Regions from separate parts of the Blastococcus sp. SYSU D00695 genome, predicted to be linked through region 2. Evidence: riboswitches for the same ligand, from Rfam matches in the RefSeq annotation. Region 2 holds a riboswitch; each other region holds the start of a gene.
What was found. Region 2 has a riboswitch for S-adenosylmethionine ahead of ACI781_RS04215 (BMP family ABC transporter substrate-binding protein). Riboswitches for the same ligand answer to the same signal wherever they lie in the genome.
Positions count from the first base shown of each region.

Region 1: another riboswitch for S-adenosylmethionine. It lies ahead of ACI781_RS16875 (bifunctional o-acetylhomoserine/o-acetylserine sulfhydrylase); the one in region 2 lies ahead of ACI781_RS04215 (BMP family ABC transporter substrate-binding protein).
Region 3: another riboswitch for S-adenosylmethionine. It lies ahead of thrC (threonine synthase); the one in region 2 lies ahead of ACI781_RS04215 (BMP family ABC transporter substrate-binding protein).

Region 1 is NZ_JBJGZP010000031.1:32,167-38,619, forward strand. Features, by position in the region: gene ACI781_RS16845 (EamA family transporter) at 1-737, opposite strand, end outside; gene ACI781_RS16850 (VOC family protein) at 840-1,238, opposite strand; gene ACI781_RS16855 (hypothetical protein) at 1,360-1,740, shown strand; gene ACI781_RS16860 (thioesterase family protein) at 1,827-2,630, shown strand; gene ACI781_RS16865 (mechanosensitive ion channel family protein) at 2,682-3,572, shown strand; gene ACI781_RS16870 (hypothetical protein) at 3,569-4,099, shown strand; SAM riboswitch class IV at 4,160-4,275, shown strand; gene ACI781_RS16875 (bifunctional o-acetylhomoserine/o-acetylserine sulfhydrylase) at 4,319-5,611, shown strand; gene metX (homoserine O-acetyltransferase MetX) at 5,613-6,453, shown strand, end outside.
Region 2 is NZ_JBJGZP010000004.1:93,511-99,963, forward strand. Features, by position in the region: gene ACI781_RS04205 (methyl-accepting chemotaxis protein) at 1-1,007, shown strand, start outside; gene ACI781_RS04210 (pyridoxal phosphate-dependent aminotransferase) at 1,062-2,237, opposite strand; SAM riboswitch class IV at 2,357-2,469, shown strand; gene ACI781_RS04215 (BMP family ABC transporter substrate-binding protein) at 2,563-3,618, shown strand; gene ACI781_RS04220 (ABC transporter ATP-binding protein) at 3,615-5,252, shown strand; gene ACI781_RS04225 (ABC transporter permease) at 5,249-6,319, shown strand; gene ACI781_RS04230 (ABC transporter permease) at 6,321-6,453, shown strand, end outside.
Region 3 is NZ_JBJGZP010000043.1:9,349-15,801, forward strand. Features, by position in the region: gene ACI781_RS18335 (alpha/beta fold hydrolase) at 1-1,832, shown strand, start outside; gene ACI781_RS18340 (ABC transporter permease) at 1,832-2,707, shown strand; gene ACI781_RS18345 (HAD-IIB family hydrolase) at 2,727-3,548, opposite strand; SAM riboswitch class I at 3,608-3,736, shown strand; gene thrC (threonine synthase) at 3,749-5,050, shown strand; gene ACI781_RS18355 (cold-shock protein) at 5,256-5,456, shown strand; gene groL (chaperonin GroEL) at 5,866-6,453, shown strand, end outside.

The sequences.
Region 1 (6,453 bases), on a different contig from region 2:
AGCCAGAACGGCAGGATCGCGCCGCAGACGACGATCCACGCGACCAGCACCCCCAGCGGCACCTGCGCGGACCCGATCGAGATCGGCACCCGGTCGGCCAGCACCGCGGCGTCGAAGGTCCACCACGGTGCGGCGACCGACCAGAAGAGCGCCGCCGCGACGAAGCTCCAGCAGGTCAGCGCCACCGGGTCCCGGGTCGCCGTCCCCCGCTCGCCCATCAGGTAGTACGTCGCCAGGCAGGCCGCCGCCCCGAAGGCCGCGGCGACGCCGGTGGCCGACAGCGAGCCGCCGCCCTCCCACACCTGCGCCACCAGCAGCAGCCCCGACAGCGACAGCCCCAGCGCCGCCCACAGCCGGCGGCGCACCCGCTCCCGGCGGACCAGCCACACGTACAGCGCGATGAGGACCGGCGCCGTCATCTCGAAGACCAGCGCGATCCCGACCGGCAGCCGGTCGATCGCCACGTAGTAGAGGAACTGGGTGAGCGCGACGCCCACCACGCCGAACGCGGCGAGGAAGGGCACCTCGCGCCAGGTCAGCCGCAGGCGGGCCGGGGAGAGGACGGCCAGCAGCGCCAGCAGCCCGACCGCGGCGCCCGCGCAGCGCAGCGCCACCAGCCGGGTCGGCTCGACGCCGGCCTGCAGGGCGAGGGTGGACACCGTCCCGTTGACGCCGAACAGGGCGGCCGACCCGATCGTCGCCGCGTAGCCGAGGCCGGGACGGACGGCGACGGGCACGGGCCGGACGGTAGTCCCCGAACCGCCCCGTGCCCCCTACGCCCCGCGCAGGCCCGGGCCCGCCCGGTGCAGGACCGCAGACGTACACCGGGGAGGGGGCGGTCAGCCGACGGCCGAGGGGTCCATCCAGATGACCTCCCAGACGTGCCCGTCCGGGTCGGCGAAGCTGACGCCGTACATGAAGCCGTGGTCCTGGGCCGGCTTCCACGGCTTGCCGCCCGAGGCCAGCGCGCGGGCGAGCAGGTCGTCGACCGCCTCGCGGCTGTCGGCCGAGATCGCCGTCAGCTGGGTGGGGCCCGCCGCCGGGTCACCGATCGGGCCGGTCACGAAGTCGGCGAAGCGCTGGCGGGTCAGCAGCATCACGGAGACGTTCTCCTCGACCACCACCGAGGCCGCGTTCTCGTCGGAGAACTGCTCGTCGAAGGGGAAGCCGAGCCCCGCGTAGAAGGCCCGCGACGCCGCGAGGTCGGAGACGGCGAGGTTGAGGAAGATCCGGCGCACGGTGCTGCTCCTGTCGTCGGGGGGCCGCTCGGCCCCGTCGGAGGAGAGACGGACGGCGACACGCGAACTCATCGGCCCCCGGTCTGATGCGCCGGGCCCGGTCACCGGGGACCCTCGGTCCGTGACCTCCCCGCACCCGCCGTGGTCGCCCCGCCGGCGCCGCACGCTGCTGCTGCTGGGGCTCGCCGTCGTCCTCTTCGGGCTCGCCGGCGTCGCGCTGCCGGCGCAGTACGGCGTCGCCTCCGTCTACCTCGCCGCGCTGGCCGCCTTCCTGCTGGTCGTGGCGCTGGTCGTCTTCGTCGCGATCCCCGGCCCGGGCACCGTCGACGTCCTGCTGCGCTCCCTCACCGTCTCCGGTGCCGTGCTGGTGGTCGCGGTCCTGCTGGTGCTGTCGACGGCGGGCGAGCCGCTGCGCTGGCTGTGGGTGCTCGCCGCGCTGGCCGCGGCCGGGTGGCTGGGGACGGCGCTCTGGCTGGCCCGCCGCGACGGCTCGGTCGGCTGACCGCGACGGGACCACCCCTCGCCGACGACCGGGGCGACGCGGCGGCCGGTCGCGGGCCGGGGCCGGCCGCGGGCGAGACTGCGGCGGTGGACCTGCCTGCCGCGCTGTACCTGCCCGACGGGGACGACCCGGACGGCGGGGCGTTCCTCGCCACCGCGCTCACCATCGGCCCGTGGGACCCCGGCCTCCAGCACGCCGGGCCGCCCGCGGCGCTGCTGGCCCGGGCGGTCGAGCGGGCCGGCGGCGTCCCCGGCGGCCGGCCGGTGCGGCTGTCCTTCGACGTGCTGGGGCCGGTGCCGGTCGGCCCGGTCCGCGTCGCCACCCGCGTGCTGCGGCCGGGCCGGCGGGTGGAGCTGGTCGAGGCCACGCTGGAGGCCGGCGGCGTGCCGCGGATGCGGGTCACCGCCTGGCGGATGCGGGTCCGGGAGGGCTCACCGGTCGACGTGCCGGCCCCCGACCTGCCGCACCACACCGGGCCGCAGGCCGGCCGCCCGGAGCTGCCCCGGTTCTTCTCCGAGGAGGTCGCCTACCACCGGGCGCTGGAGTGGCGGTTCACCAGCGGCTCGTTCAACGCCCCCGGACCGGCCGCGGCGTGGACCCGCCCGCTGGCGCCGCTGGTCGCCGGCGAGGCGATCACCCCTCTGGAGCACCTGCTCGTGATGACGGACGCGGCCAGCGGCATCTCCGCCGAGCTGGACTGGACGCGCGCCACGTTCGCCAACGTCGACCTGACCGTGTCGCTGTACCGGCAGCCGGCCGGGGAGTGGCTGGGCATGGACGCCACCACCTCGCTCGGGCCCGCCGGCGCGGCCCAGTGCTTCACGGACCTGTTCGACGGCACCGGCCGCATCGGCCGCTCCGCGGCCTCGCTGTTCGTCGAGCCGCGCTGAGCCCGTCGGCGAGAATGGTCCCGACGGACGACGGAGGACGAGGGGAAGGCCGTGCAACCGCTGGACGAGCTGCTGGACTGGCTGTCGGGCCGCGGCCTGGAGATCGTGCTCATCATCCTGGCCTCGGTGCTCCTGGCCCGGTTCGTCGCCTGGACCGGCAGCAAGATCACGACCAGCATCGACCGGCGCTCGACCGGCGGTGACGCGCTGGTCCGGTCCGAGGCGGCCAAGCACCGGCACTCGCTCACGCAGGTCATCACCTGGACGCTGGTCGTCCTGATCTACGCCGTCGCCGTCTTCTTCGTGCTCGACCGGCTCGGCGTGCCCGTCACCGGCCTCGTCGCGCCCGCCACCGTGCTCGGCGTCGGCCTCGGCTTCGGCGCGCAGCGGATCGTCGGCGACGTCCTCGCCGGGTTCTTCATCATCACCGAGCGCCAGTACGGCTTCGGCGACGTCGTCTCCATCCAGGTGGTGGGCGGCAACGACCCGGCCCGCGGGACGGTGGAGGACGTCACGCTGCGGATCACCCGGCTGCGGTCGGCCGACGGCGAGGTGATCACCCTGCCCAACGGCCAGATCGTCAAGGTCGTCAACCTGTCCCGCGACTGGGCGCGCGCGGTGGTCGACGTCCCGGTGCCGGCCGCCGTCGACGTCAACCAGGTCAACGAGATCCTCCGCGGGGTCGGCCACGACGCGTTCGCCGACCCGGCCCTGCGCCCGCTGCTGCTCGACGAGCCCTCGGTGATGGGCGTGGAGAGCCTGGGCCTGGACGAGGTGAACGTCCGGATGGTGGCCCGGACGCTGCCCGGCAAGCAGTTCGAGGTGGGCCGAGACCTGCGGGCGCGGGTCGTGCTGGCCTTCCGGCGGCACGGGCTGAACGTGCCGCCGCCGCCCGTGGCCACCGACGCCCCCGGCGTCCTGTCCGCCCGGGGGGACGGGTGAGCGGCGCCGACGGCCGCGGGCCCGGCGAGCCCGCCCGCGACGTGCCGGCGACCGGCGTCCTGCCGACCGCCCCGGCGCCCACGCCGACCACCGCCCCGGCCGACGGCCCGCGCCGCTGGTGGGCGGCGATCCCGCGCCGGCTGGGCCGCGCCCGGACCTCGACCGTCGTCCTCGCGGTGCTGTTCGTCGCCCTCGGCGTCCTCTACCTGTACGTGCACCCGGAGGCCGCCGGGGCCGAGCCCGCCGGGGACGGCGGCGAGGTGGCCGTCGTCCCCGCACCGGCCCCTGCTCCCGAGCCGACACCGGCCGCCCCCTCCCCCACCGCCCCGCCGGCGGAGTCGACCGCCCCGGCCCCGACGAGCGCGAGCCCCACCGCCGCGCCGACGACGACCGGCGGGGAGGCGACGCCCTCCGGCACCCCCGGGTCGTCGTCCCCCGCGACCGGCAGCCCGACCGGCAGCCCGACCGGCACGGCGCCGGCCGCCCCGACGCCGGCCGACGCGCCCGGGTCCGCGCCGACGACCTGAGCGCCCCGTCGCCGCCACCCCTGTGACGGGTGGGACGACGGGGCCGCTATCTTCGGGGTGGCTCACGAGTGGCAGTGACAAGCACCTGGCTGGCTGCCCGGCAACCTCTCTCCGTCCGAGGTGCTCCCAGGGGAAGAGCCGGTCGGACGGCGCCCGCCGCCCGGCAAGACGGAGTCTCCGGTGCGCCGCCGGGTCTCCCGACCGAGAGGAGACCGGCGCATGACCGACCCCCAGAGCTGGAGCTTCGAGACCCGGCAGATCCACGCCGGCACCAGCCCCGACCCCACGACCGGCGCCCGCGCGCTGCCGATCTACGCCACGACCAGCTACCAGTTCCGCGACGCCCAGCACGCCGCCGACCTGTTCGCGCTGGCCGAGATGGGCAACATCTACACCCGGATCATGAACCCGACGCAGGACGCGCTCGAGCAGCGCGTCGCGTCGCTGGAGGGCGGCGTGGCCGCGCTCGCCGTCGCCAGCGGCCAGGCGGCCGAGACCCTGGCGATCCTCAACATCGCCGAGGCCGGCAGCCACGTCGTCGCGTCGGCGTCGCTGTACGGCGGCACGTACAACCTGCTGCACCACTCGCTGCCCAAGCTCGGCGTCACCGTCTCCTTCGTGGAGGACCCCGACGACCCGGAGAACTGGCAGTCGCTGGTCCAGGAGAACACCAAGGCCTTCTACGCCGAGACGATCGGCAACCCGAAGGGCGACGTCCTCGACATCAGCGCGGTCTCCGAGGTCGCGCACCGCAACGGCGTCCCGCTGATCGTCGACAACACCATCGCCACCCCGTACCTGATCCGGCCGATCGAGTTCGGCGCCGACGTCGTCGTCCACTCGGCGACCAAGTACCTCGGCGGGCACGGCACCGCGATCGCCGGGCTCATCGTCGACAGCGGCAACTTCGACTGGCGCAGCGGCAAGTTCCCCGGCTTCACCGAGCCGGACCCGACCTACCACGGCGTCGTCTACGCCGACCTCGGCGCGCCGGCCTACGCGCTCAAGGCCCGGGTGCAGCTGCTGCGCGACCTGGGCCCGGCCGTCAGCCCGTTCAACGCCTTCCTCGTGGTGCAGGGCATCGAGACGCTGTCGCTGCGCATGGAGCGGCACGTGGCCAACGCCCAGCGGGTGGCGGAGTTCCTCGAGAACCACGACTCCGTGGACCGGGTGAACTACCCGGGCCTGGCGTCCTCGCCGTGGCACACCGCGCAGCAGAAGTACGCCCCGCGCGGCGCCGGTGCCGTGCTGACCTTCGAGCTGCACGGCGGGGTCGAGGCCGGCAAGCGCTTCGTCGACGCCCTGGAGCTGCACAGCCACGTGGCCAACATCGGCGACGTCCGCAGCCTGGTGATCCACCCGGCGTCGACGACGCACTCGCAGCTCACCCCCGAGGAGCAGCTGACCACCGGGGTCACCCCGGGCCTGGTGCGCCTCGCGGTGGGCCTGGAGGGCATCGAGGACATCCTGGCCGACCTCGAGGCCGGCTTCCGCGCCGCCAAGAGCGCCTGACGTGACCGGGGTCCGGGGCGCCGGTCCGGCGTCCCGGACCCCCGCCCGCACCGGCGGCTGGCGCGACGGCGACCCGGTCGGGGACCGGCTGTTCCTCGACGTCGAGGGCCCGGTGGCCCTGGAGCGCGGCGGGGTGCTGCCCGGCGTCCGCGTCGCCTACGAGACGTGGGGGACGCTCGCGCCCGGCGGCGGCAACGCGGTGCTCGTCGAGCACGCGCTGACCGGCGACAGCCACCTGGCCGGGCTCGCCGGCCCCGGGCACCCCACCGCCGGCTGGTGGGGCGGGCTCGTCGGGCCCGGCGCGCCGCTGGACACCGACCGGCTGTTCGTCGTCTGCGCCAACGTGCTCGGCGGCTGCCAGGGCACGACCGGCCCGTCGTCGTCCGCGCCCGACGGCGCCCCCTGGGGCTCGCGGTTCCCGGCGGTGACCGTCGCCGACCAGGTCGCGGTCGAGGCCGCGCTGGCCGACGCCCTGGGCGTCGACCGCTGGGCCGCCGTGCTGGGCGGGTCGATGGGCGGCATGCGGGCGCTGGAGTGGGCCGTCGGGCATCCCGAGCGGGTCGGCGCGCTGTTCTTCCTCGCCTCGGGTGCGGCCGCCACCGCCGACCAGGTCGGCACCCAGACCACGCAGCAGGCGGCGATCCGCGCCGACCCGGCCTGGGCGGGCGGGGACTACCTGCCCGGCCCCGGGCCCGTCGCGGGGCTCGGGGTCGCCCGGCGGATCGCGCACCTCACCTACCGCACCGCGTTCGAGCTGGAGGAGCGCTTCGGGGCGGTCGTGCAGGACGACGGCCGCTTCGCCGTCGCCTCCTACCTGGACCACCACGCCGACAAGCTCGTCG
Region 2 (6,453 bases):
CCGTCACGGCCCTGGTGTCGATCGCGGTGGCCGCGGGCCTGGCGTTCCTGCTCATCCGCCGGCTGCTGGCCACGGTCCGCTCCGTGCAGGCCGCGGTGGGTGGGCTCGCCGCCGGTGACCTGACCGTCGTCCCGGTGGCCCGGGACCGCGACGAGCTCGGCCAGATGGCCGCGTCGCTGGCCTCGGCCCAGGAGAGCCTGCGCGGTGTGATGGCCGGCGTGGTGGGCGCGGCGGATGCGGTGGCGGCGTCGTCGGAGGAGCTGTCGGCGTCGTCGGCGCAGATCTCGGCGTCGGCGGAGGAGACCTCCGCCCAGTCCGGCGTGGTCGCCGGCGCCGCCGACGAGGTGTCGCGCAGCGTGCAGACGGTCGCTGCGGGTGCGGAGCAGATGGGTGCCTCGATCCGGGAGATCGCCACGAACGCCGCTGAGGCGTCGGAGGTGGCGCACCGGGCGGTGACCGCGGCGGAGACGACGACGGCGACGGTGGCGAAGCTGGGGGAGTCGTCGGTGGAGATCGGCAACGTGGTGAAGGTGATCACCTCCATCGCGGAGCAGACGAACCTGCTGGCGCTCAACGCCACGATCGAGGCCGCGCGGGCCGGGGAGGCCGGGAAGGGCTTCGCGGTGGTCGCGAACGAGGTCAAGGAGCTCGCGCAGGAGACCGCGAAGGCGACCGAGGACATCGCGCGCCGGGTGCAGGCGATCCAGGGCGACACGACGGCGGCGGTGGCGGCGATCGGGGAGATCAGCTCGATCGTCGCGCAGATCTCCGACCGGCAGACCACGATCGCCTCGGCGGTGGAGGAGCAGACGGCGACGACGAACGAGATGGCCCGGTCGGTGGCCGAGGCGGCGCAGGGGTCGGGGCAGATCGCGGACAACATCACCGGCGTCTCCACCGCCGCGGACTCCACGACGCAGGCGCTGACCCAGACGCGGACCGCCGTCGACGAGCTGTCCCGGATGGCCGCCGACCTGCGCACCACGGTGGGCCGCTTCACCTACTGAGCAGGACCGCCGCGTCCCCCACCGCTGATGTCGAGCGGTGGGGGACGCCGCGGTTCAGCGCGCGAGGCGGGCGCCCAGCGCGGCGAGGCGCTCGGCGGCCTCGGCGAGGACGGCGTCCTGCTTGCAGAACGCGAAGCGCACCAGCGACGGGGCGGCGGTGGGGTCGTCGTGGAAGACCCGCACCGGGACGCCGACCACCCCGGCGAGCTCCGGCAGGTCCCAGCACAGCGCCATCGCGTCGGTGTAGCCCAGCGGGGCGGCGTCGGCGGTGACGAAGTAGGTGCCGTCGGGCCGGTTGGTCGCGAACCCCGCCGCCTCCAGGCCGGCGACCAGCAGGTCGCGCTTGCGCAGCAGGTCCGCGCGCAGCCCCTGGAAGTACTCGTCAGGCAGGGCCAGCGCGCGGGCCACGGCCGGCTGGAAGGGGCCGCTGCCGACGAACGTGAGGAACTGCTTGACCGCCCTGACGGCGGCGACCAGCTCGGTCGGGCCGTGCACCCAGCCGACCTTCCAGCCGGTCACCGAGAAGGTCTTGCCGGCGGAGGAGATGGTCAGCGTCCGCTCGGCCATCCCGGGCAGCGTGGCGATCGACAGGTGCGGGACGCCGTACGTCATGTGCTCGTACACCTCGTCGGCGACGACCACCGCGTCGTGCTCGGCGGCCAGCCGCGCGACCAGCTCCAGCTCGGCGCGGTCGAAGACCTTGCCGGTGGGGTTGTGCGGGGTGTTCAGCAGCACCAGCCGGGTGCGCGGGGAGAACGCCGCCCGCAGCGCGTCCTCGTCGACGGCGAAGTCGGGGGAGCGCAGCGCCACCGTCCGCCGCTGCGCCCCGGCCAGCGCGATCGTCGCGGCGTAGCCGTCGTAGTAGGGCTCGAAGGTCACCACCTCGTCGCCGGGCTCGGTCAGCGCGAGGACGGTGGCGGCGATGGCCTCCGTGGCGCCCACGGTCACCAGCACGTCGTCCGGGTCGACCCGCAGGCCGCGGAAGCGCTCCTGGTGCGCGGCGACGGCCTCCCGCAGGACGGGCATCCCGGCCGCCGGGGGGTACTGGTTGACCCCGCCGCGGACGGCGGCGACGGCGTCCTCCAGCAGCGACCGCGGCCCGTCGGTGTCGGGGAAGCCCTGGCCGAGGTTGATCGCCCCGGTCCGCGCGGCCAGCGCCGACATCTCGGCGAACACGGTCGTGGTGAAGGGCAGCATCCGCTCGGTCAGCGCGGCGCGCGGCAGGCTCACGCGTCCGAGTCTCCCACCGCGGCGGCCGTCCCAGCACGTGGACGGCCGTCCCGGTCTGCGGGACGGCGTCGCCGGGCCGGCCGCTCGTGGCACCCGGTGCCCCGTGTACCTTCTGCCCCGGTCCTGAGTGCCAGCGTCAAGCCCCGGCTCGCTGGCCGGCAACCCTCTCCGTCGCGGGGTGCTCCGGGTGACGACCAGACCTGGACGCGGTGTTCCGGGTAAGGCGCAGGAGGGAACCGACGTGGTGCTCGCCTCGGGCCGGACCGGCCGCGGCGTCCCCCACCCCCGCGCCGCCGCCGGCGGCGCCCTCCGCAGGGAGCACCCGATGACCGACCTGTCCCGTCGACGCCGCGGCCCGCTGGCCGCCGCCGCCCTCGTGGCGGTGGTGGGTCTCTCCGGCTGCGCCGACAGCGACTCGGGAGGTGGGGACGGCGGTGACGGCGGCGACTCCGCCGGCTCGATCATCGTCATCACCCCCAACCCGGTCGGCGGCAACAACTTCCTCGAGCTCGCCGTCGAGGGTGCGCAGCGCGTCGCGGACGAGGAGGGGCTGGAGCTCGACGTCTACGAGAGCACCGACCCGACCTCGATCCAGCAGAACGTCGAGGCCGCGGTGCGGGAGCGGCCCGACGTCGTCATCGGCCTGAGCTTCTCCCTGCAGGACGCGTTCGCCACCGTGCCGGTCGACAACCCCGACCAGCAGTTCCTGCTGGTGGACGGCTGCCCCGACCCGCAGCCGGAGAACGTCACGTGCGCCGCGTTCCGCGAGCACGAGGCCACCTACCTGGCCGGCGTCGAGGCCGGGCTGCTGACGCAGACCGGGAAGATCGGTGTCGTCGCGGCCCTGGACACGCCCTTCATCCGCCGCTGGGTCGACCCGTTCCAGGCCGGCGCGCAGAGCGTGAACCCGCAGGCCACCTCCACCCCGCTGTTCGTCGGTGGCGACAACCCCTTCGGTGACCCCGCTCGCGGCGGCGCCCAGGCCCAGGTGCTGGCCGACGGCGGTGCGGACCAGGTGCTGCTCGCCGCCTCCGGCAGCAACGTGGGCGCCTTCGAGGTCGCCGCGGCCGGCGGGTTCTCCGCCTACGGCGTCGACGTCAACGAGTGCGGTTCGGCCCCCGGCCACGTCGTCGACAACGTCATCAAGAACGTCGACGTCGCGCTGGCCGAGTCGGTGACCGCGATCCTCGGCGGCGACACCGGCGGCGCGCAGGTGTACGGGCTCGCCGAGGGTGGCGTGGGCCTGACCGCCTTCGCCGACGACCTCGCCGACTCCGGCTGCCTGATCGCCGACCACCCCGACGTCGTCGCGCAGCTGGAGCAGGTCCGCGACCAGATCATCGACGGCACGATCACCGTGGACGACCCGGCCGCTGGATGACCAGCACGGCACCGGGCACCACAGGAGGCTCGGCCGCGGGGGCCCACCCCGCGGCCGAGCTCCGTGGCGTCACCAAGCGCTTCGGCGCCGTCGTCGCCGTGGACGGCGTGGACCTGGTCCTCGAGCGGGGGACCGTGCACGCCGTCGTCGGGGAGAACGGGGCCGGCAAGTCCACCCTGATGTCGGTCCTCTACGGGCTGCACCGCCCCGACGCCGGGCAGGTGCTGCGCGACGGCCGCGAGGTCCGGCTGGGCTCGCCGCTGGACGCCATCGCCGCCGGGCTGGGCATGGTCCACCAGCACTTCCGGCTGTTCGGCTCGATGAGCGTGGCCGAGAACGTCGTCTACCGCGCCGAGCCCGCCCGCCGCGGCCTGCTGGACCGCCGCGCCGCCGAGCGCCGGGTCGAGGAGCTGTCCGCCCGCATCGGGCTCGACGTCGACCCCACCGCCCGCGTCGACACCCTCCCCCTCGGCGTCCGCCAGCGGGTGGAGATCCTCAAGGCGCTGCACCGGCAGGCCGAGGTGCTCATCCTCGACGAGCCGACCGCCGTGCTGACGCCGGGCGAGGTCGACTCGCTGTTCGCGGTCGTCCGCCGGATGGCCGAGCAGGGGACGACGGTCGCCCTGGTCACGCACAAGGTCCGCGAGGTGCTCGAGGCCACCGACCGGGTCACGGTGCTGCGCGACGGCGCCGTGACCGCCCGGCTGACCACCGCGGACACCACCGCCGGCGAGATCGTCGAGGCGATGATCGGCCGCGGGCTGGTGCCCGCGGTCAACCCGCGCGGCGCCGTCTCCGGCGACCCGGTGCTGGAGGTGTCGGGCCTGCGGCTGCCGGCCGCGGCGGGGGCCGCCCGGGTCCGGGACGTCTCGCTGCGGGTCCGCCCCGGGGAGGTCGTCGGCATCGCGGGGGTCTCCGGCAACGGGCAGCGCGAGCTGGTGGAGACCGTCGTCGGGATGCGCACCCCCGAGGCCGGCACGGTGCGCCTGCACGGCCGGGACCTCGCCGGCCTGGGCATCCGGGAGCGCCGCGGGCTGGGCATCGCCTACGTCCCCGAGGACCGCCCCGGCGTCGGCACCGCCGCGGCGCTGTCGGTCGCCGACAACCTCGCGCTCGGCCACCACCGGACGCCGCCGATCGGCCGCCGCGGGCGCCTGTCCACCCGGGCGCTGCGCGCCCAGGCCGTCGAGCTGGTCCGCCGCCTGGGCGTGAAGACCGCCGGCGTCGCGGTGCCGCTGGGCTCGCTGTCGGGCGGCAACGCGCAGAAGGTGGTGCTGGCCCGCGAGCTGCACCACGAGGCGGACCTGCTGGTGGTCGAGCAGCCGACCCAGGGCGTCGACGTCGGCGCCGGGGAGGAGATCCACCGGCTGCTGCTGGACTACCGCGCCCGCGGCGGCGCGGTGCTGCTCGTCTCCTACGAGATCAGCGAGCTGCGGGCGCTCGCGGACCGGGTGCTGGTGATGCTGGACGGCGAGGTGACCGCCGAGCTCGACGCCGCCGACGCGACCGACGAGGTGCTCGGGGCGGCGATGGTCCACGGCGGCAGGGTCCACGGCGGCGGGGTCCACGGCGGCGGGGTCCACGGCGGCGTGCCCGGCGCGGTCCCCGGCGCCGGCGGGGGAGGGGAGCGGTGAGCGCCCTGCTGGAGCGTGCCCGGCTGTCCGCGCCCGCCGCGCTGGTGCCGCTGGGGGCCGTCGCCGTGGCGCTGCTCGTCGGCGCCGTGGTCATGCTCGCCGCCGGCGTGGACCCGCTGCGCGGCTACGACGCGATGGTCCGCGGGGCGCTGAGCGTCAGCAACATCGACTTCGCCGTCGCCGGGTTCACCGCCATCCTCGCCATGTCGCTGGCGTTCGCCGTCCCGGCGCGGATGGGGGAGTTCAACCTCGGCGGGGACGGGCAGCTGGTCGCCGGCGGGATCACCGCGGCCGCCGTCGCGCTGTACGTGCCGGCGCCCGCGCCGCTGCTGCTGCCGCTGTGCGTGGTCGCGGGCATGCTCGCCGGCGGGACGCTCGCCTCGGTCTCCGCGCCGCTGTCCACCCGCGCCGGCGTCCCGGTGATCATCTCCACGCTGCTGCTCAGCACCCCGATGGTGGCGCTGGCCTCCTACCTGGTCCGCTTCCCGATGGCGGAGGAGGGCTCGCCGGTGCCGCAGACGCCGCGGCTGCCCGACGCCGCGCACCTGCCCGCCCTGCCCGGGATGAGCTACACCAACGTCGGGCTGCTGCTGGTGGTCGCCGTCCTGCTGGTCGCCGTGTACGTCGACGCCCGCACCCCTGCCGGCTACGAGATCCGGGTCGCCGGCGCCAACCGCGGGTTCGCCGCCTACGGCGGCCTCTCCGTGCCGCGGCTGACCCTGGGCACGCTCGCCTCGGCCGGCGCGGTCGCGGGCCTGGCCGGTGCGGTGATCGTGCTGAGCCAGCCGTTCCGCTTCATCGACGACGCCCTGACCGCCCCCGGCTACACGTTCGCCGGTGTCGCGGCCGCGCTGCTGGCCGGCGGGCGCCCGGCGCTGCTGCCGCTCACCGCGGCGCTGTTCACGATCCTCTCGGTGGGGGCCGCCGGGATGGAGCGGGACGTCGACGTGCCTCGCCAGCTCGGCCAGGTCGTCCAGGCCGTCGTCATCCTGGTGCTGGCCGCGCGGGTCCTGGCCGGCCGCTGGCTGGCCGACCGCGCCCGGCGCGCGGCCGGGGGGAGGGGCTGACGTGGACGTGTTCACCCTGGCCTTCGTCGCCGCCGTCCTGACCGCGGCCGCGCCGGTGCTCTACGCGGCGCTCGGCGGCGCCCTGTGCGGCCGGGCCGGCGTGTTCGACATCGCGCTGGAGGGCCAGCTGCTGT
Region 3 (6,453 bases), on a different contig from region 2:
ACGACGGCGGCCACGACAACAGCGCGCCCGCCCGGGTCGAGGACGCGCTGCGCGACGAGGTCGCCGCCTGGTTCTCCTGGCACCTGCGCGAGGCGGGCGACCCCGACCGCGGCAGCGACCCGGGCACCGGCTTCTCGTTCCCCGCACCCACGGGCGTGGCCACCACCGGCCTGACGGTGCAGGGCGGCAGCGCCACCCGGACCGTCGACGCCGACACCTACCCGGGCCTGGACGGCGCCGCGGCCGCCGAGCGGGAGGCCGTCCCGGTCACCGGGCCGGCGCAGCCCGTCGTCACCCCGGCCGGCGGCACCCCCGCCGCGCTCACCACCGTTCCCGGGCTCGGTGCGGTCACCGCCGCGCTGGGCGGCGCCACCGTGGAGATCCCCGGCCAGTTCGCCGCCTTCGACAGCCGCCCGCTCGACGCGGCCGTCGAGGTGGTCGGCGCCCCGACGGTCGACCTCGCCGTCTCCTCGCCCAGCGGTACGGCGGTGCTGTTCGCGAAGCTGTACGACGTCGACGCCGACGGCGGCCTCACCCTGCCCTCCGGCCTCGTCGCCCCGCTGCAGCTCACCGGCCTGTCGACGGACCCGAGCGCCCCCACCCGCGTCACCGTCGCGCTGCCGGGGATCGTGCACCGCTTCGAGGCCGGCCACACCATGCGCGTGCTGGTCTCCTCCACCGACCAGGCCTACGCCCTGCCGGCCCAGGCGGCGGTCTACTCGGTGGCGCCGGCCGACGGTGAGGGCACCGTCCTGGCCGTGCCCGAGGTCGCCGGCACCCCGGTCGGCGACAGCAACGGCAGCCGCTGGTGGGTCCTGCTCGGCGTCCTCGCGGGCCTGGCCCTGCTCGGCTGGCTGGCGGCCGTGCTGTGGGGGCGGCGGCAGCGGCGGCGGGTGTCGGTCGTCGAGCCCGACGGCGAGGACGTGCCGCTGCGGTTCGAGGGCGTCACCAAGGCCTACAAGGACGGCTTCGTCGCCGTCCGGGACCTCTCGTTCGAGGTGCGCCGCGGCCAGGTGCTCGGGCTGCTCGGCCCCAACGGCGCCGGCAAGACGACGTCGCTGCGGATGCTCATGGGCCTGATCCGGCCGACCGAGGGGCGGATCAGCGTCTTCGGCCACGCCGCCGGCCCCGGCCGGCCGGTCCTGTCCCGGCTGGGCTCCTTCGTCGAGGGCACCGGGCTGATGCCGCACCTGTCCGGCCGGGAGAACCTGCGGCTGTACTGGGCGGCGACCGGGCGCCCCGAGGCGGACGCGCACATGGAGGAGGCGATCGAGGTGGCCGGCCTCGGCGCCGCCGTCGACCGGCCGGTGCGCCGCTACAGCCAGGGCATGCGGCAGCGGGTCGCGATCGCGCAGGCGATGCTCGGGCTGCCCGACCTGCTCGTGCTCGACGAGCCGACCAACGGCCTCGACCCGCCGCAGATCCACGCCATGCGCGAGGTGCTGCGCTCCTACGCGGCCACCGGGCGCACCGTCATCGTCTCCAGCCACCTGCTCAGCGAGATCGAGCAGACCTGCAGCCACGTCGTCGTCATGGCCAAGGGCCAGAAGATCGCGCAGGGCACCGTGGAGGAGATCGTGGGCACCGGCGGCTCGGTGCTCGTCGGCCTGGTCGACGACGCCGACGAGGCGCGGGCGATCGCCGTCCTGCAGGCGCTGCCCGGCGTGACCGCCGAGCGCACCGACGACGGGCTGGTCGCCGAGCTCGGCCGCGGCACCTCGCGGGCGGAGGCGCTGCAGGCCCTGGTCGCCGCGGACGTGGCGGTCGACCAGTTCACGCCGCGGCGGCGGCTCGAGGACGCGTTCCTGGCGCTGGTGGGGGAGGGGTCCTGATGGCGGTCGACACCGGCCACGTGCAGCCGACCGGGGCGGTGGCCGGCTACCGGCCCGAGCGCACCCTGCGGCTGTCGGTCGAGCTGCGCCGGCAGTTCAAGCGCCGCCGGACGCTCGGCGTGCTGGCGCTGATGGTCGCCCTGCCGCTGATCCTCATCGCCGCGCTGAAGTTCGGGGCGAGCGAGGACGCGCAGGAGAACAGCCGGCTCAACCTCGTCGACGTCGCGACCTCCGGCGGGCTGAACTTCACCCTGTTCGTGCTGTTCGCGACCACCGGCTTCTTCCTCGTCGTGGTCTACGCGCTGTTCTTCGGCGACACCGTGGCCAGCGAGGCGCAGTGGGGGTCGCTGCGGTACACGCTGGCGACCCCCGTCCCCCGCATGCGGCTGCTCCGCCAGAAGTTCGCCGCGGCGCTGCTGCTGTCCGTCGGCGCCCTGGTGGTGCTGACCGTGGTCGCGGTCGTCGCCGGCGGGCTCGCGTTCGGCTTCGACGCCATCCGCACCCCGCTGGGGGTCACCCTCGACCAGGGGGAGGGCATGCTGCGGCTGGCCGGGATGGTCGGCTACCTCGCCGTCCACCTGCTCGTCGTCGGCACCCTGGCGTTCTGGCTGTCCACGGTCACCGACGCGCCGCTGGCCGCCGTCGGCGGGGCGGTGTTCACGATGTTCGTGTTCGCGATCCTCGACCAGGTGGAGCAGCTCGGGTCGATCCGGGACTGGTTCCCGACGGCGGAGGAGTTCGCCTGGACCGACCTGCTGCTGACGCCGGTCGACTCGGGGGACATGTTCCGCGGCGTCGTCCAGTCGCTGGTCTACGCGGCCGTGTTCACCGCCCTGGCCTTCCGCCACTTCGCCCGGCGCGACGTCACCTCCTGAGCCGGGGCCGCCCGCGCCGTCACAGGCTGGCGCGGACGGCCTCGGCCCAGCCCTCGCCCATCGGCGCCCCGGTCACGGTCGCGTTGGGGACGGCGGCCAGGCGCTGGGCCATCCCGTCGACCTCGGCGCCGTTGGCGGTGATCCACAGCCGGCCGACCGCGGGCGCCATGTCCAGGTCGCTGACGCTGTCGCCGATGGCCACCGCGTCGGCCGGGTCGATGCCGCGCCGGCGCAGGTCCCAGGCGATCGCCCTGCCCTTGGAGATGCCGCGGGGCATCAGGTGGTAGACGTGCGGCGGTGCCGGGTCGGCGTCCAGCGTCATGGACGGCGTCGCCTGGATTGCGCCGTTGTCGTTGAGCGTCAGCCACTCGTACCCGTCCTCGGCCAGCTCGGCCTCGATCGCGCGCGGGTCGACCCGGCCGCGCAGCAGCGCGTCGGCCTCGTGGGTGGCGTGCCAGGGGGCGTGCCACTCCAGCCGGCCCGCGTGCCGGGCCAGCAGGGTGTCGACGAGCCCCGTCTCGGCGAACACGTCCATCGGGGTCCGCCCCTCGTACCGGGCCGGGAGGTCGCCGGTGAGCAGGTGCCGCTCCCGGCCGCCCTTCCAGCTGACGACGGCGCCCAGCTCGGCGATCGCGCCCTCGGCCGCGAAGATCCGGCCGGCCTCGACCACCTGCTCCAGCGTCCGCCCGCTGACCAGGACCAACGGGACGCCGGCCCGGTGCAGGTCCAGCAGTGCGGTGGCGGGCTCGGCGGTCAGGTCCCGGCCGGCGGTGTGCCAGAACGAGCCGCGCGGGCCCACCATGGTGCCGTCGAGGTCGGTGTAGACGATGCGCGTGGCCACGCCCGCAGTCTGGCCGGGGTCCTGGAGCCGGGTCCCGGCGGGTTAGCATGGAGCCGTTCCACTCATCCAGAGGGGCAGAGGGACACGGCCCGACGAAGCCCCGGCAACCGCCGTCCGCGCGCATGCGCGGCGAGAGGTGCCAATTCCGTCCCGCGCGGCTCGACGGCCCGCCGCGGGGAAGATGAGGAGGTAGTCGTCGCATGACCCTGACCGCTCCCGGATCCGCCCAGGCCGACGCGTCCGCCGGTGGCCCGGTCCCCCCGTGTCCCGCCCGCGGCCTGGTGTGCCGCAACTGCGGCGCCACCTTCGGGCTCATCGCCCAGCACGCCTGCGCCGAGTGCTTCGGGCCGCTGGAGGTCGACTACGACCCCGAGCTGATGAAGGCGGTGAGCCGGGAGCAGATCGAGGCCGGGCCGCAGAACATCTGGCGCTACGCCGCGCTGCTGCCGGTCGGCCAGGACCCGGCCGACCGGGTCTCGCTCGACCCCGGCATGACCCCGCTCGTGCGCGCCGACCGGCTCGCCGCCGAGCTCGGCATCACCGGTGGCCTGTGGGTGAAGGACGACTCGGCCAACCCCACGCACTCGTTCAAGGACCGCGTGGTCAGCCTCGCCGCGACCGCGGCCCGGCGGCTGGGCTACTCGCAGATCGCCTGCGCCTCCACCGGCAACCTGGCCAACTCCGTCGCCGCGCACGCCGCCCGCGCGGGCCTGCCCTCGGTCGTGTTCATCCCCAGCGACCTGGAGCCGGGCAAGGTCGTGCAGTCGGCGGTCTACGGCCAGACGCTGGTCGCCGTCGACGGCTCCTACGACGACGTGAACCGGCTGACCAGCGAGCTCGGCGAGACCGACGAGTTCGAGGAGACGGCGTTCGTCAACCAGAACGTCCGTCCCTACTACGCCGAGGGCTCCAAGACGGTGGGCTACGAGATCGCCGAGCAGCTCGGCTGGCGCATCCCCGCCCAGGTCGTCATCCCGATGGCGTCCGGGTCGCTGCTCACCAAGGTCGACAAGGCCTTCCGCGAGCTCGCCGCGGCCGGGATCGTCGAGGCCTCGGAGTGGACGGTGTTCGGCGCCCAGTCCGCCGGCTGCGACCCGATCGCCACGGCGTTCGACAACGGCTGGGACGTCGTCAAGCCGGTCAAGCCCACCGGCATCGCGAAGTCGCTGAACATCGGCAACCCCGCCGACGGTCCCTACGCGCTCGACGCGATCCGGCGCACCGGCGGCGCGGTCGGCCGGGTGGGCGACGAGGAGATCGTGCAGGGGATCCGCGACCTGGCCCGCACCACCGGCGTCTTCGCCGAGACCGCGGGCGGGGTGACGGTCGCCGTCCTGCGCCAGCTCGTCGCCGACGGGCGGCTGGACCCGGCGAAGGAGACCGTCGTCCTCAACACCGGGGAGGGGCTGAAGACCCTCGACCCGCTGGAGCCGGTGGTCGGCCCGACCCACCGCGTGGAGCCCTCGCTGAAGTCCCTCCGGGCGGCCGGGCTCATCCGTTAGGGGGCGGCCCCGTCCCCCGACCGGGTTGCGAGACGAGGACGTCCGCTCGGCCGGGTGACGTCGCGCGCCGACCCGGTGTGTTCGACGTCTCTTTGTTGTAGCTTTCCGCGCGGTTCGAGTTCCACGCACGTGTCGTACGGGCGGGAGAGCTGGTGACCCGGCACCCGGAGGACGGGGGCCGTCCGCACGCACCGTGGGAGCACACGTGGCACAGGGCACCGTGAAGTGGTTCAACGCCGAGAAGGGCTTCGGCTTCATCGCCGTCGACGGCGGCCAGGACGTCTTCGTCCACTACTCGGCCATCCAGATGGACGGTTACAAGAGCCTCGACGAGGGCCAGCGGGTCACCTTCGAGGTCGTCCAGGGCGAGAAGGGTCCCCAGGCCGACGGCGTCCGCGTCGCCTGACCCCTCGCGGTCCTCGCAGAGGCCCGGTCCCCGGAGTGGGGGCCGGGCCTCCGTGCGTCTCGGGACCCGTCCACCTCTCCCGCGTCGAGGCATGGGAAGCCATCCCCACGTCTGTGGGCCGGAGACGTGGGGATCGCTTCCCATGCCGGCGACCCCCGAGGACCCGGGGCGCCGGTGCGGCGGTCACTCGGCCGGTGGGCCGGGAACAGTCCGCCGTCCACCCCCGTTCTTGCACTCGGCAGGGGCGAGTGCCAGACTTCGGTTGGCACTCGACAGTGCCGAGTGCCAATCAGGTCGGAACGGTGAGGCACTGGTCGGCGGACCGACGGAGCGTCCGCAGCACCGGTGTCGTCCGTCGCGGGCGCCGGTCCCGGCCGTGCAGCGATCCATGCATGGAGGACATCACCACATGGCCAAGATGATCGCCTTCGAGGAAGAGGCGCGCCGCGGCCTCGAGCGGGGCATGAACACCCTCGCCGACGCCGTCAAGGTGACGCTCGGCCCCAAGGGCCGCAACGTCGTCCTGGAGAAGAAGTGGGGCGCCCCCACGATCACCAACGACGGTGTGAGCATCGCCAAGGAGATCGAGCTCGAGGACCCGTGGGAGAAGATCGGGGCCGAGCTCGTCAAGGAGGTCGCGAAGAAGACCGACGACGTCGCGGGTGACGGCACCACCACCGCCACCGTGCTCGCCCAGGCTCTCGTCCGCGAGGGTCTGCGCAACGTCGCCGCCGGCGCCAACCCGATGGCCCTGAAGAAGGGCATCGAGAAGGCCGTCGCGTCGGTCACCGACTACCTGCTCTCGACCGCCAAGGACGTCGAGACCAAGGAGCAGATCGCCGCCACCGCGTCGATCTCCGCCGCCGACCCGGCCATCGGCGAGCTCATCGCCGAGGCGATGGACAAGGTCGGCAAGGAAGGCGTCATCACCGTCGAGGAGAGCAACACCTTCGGCCTCGAGCTCGAGCTCACCGAGGGCATGCGCTTCGACAAGGGC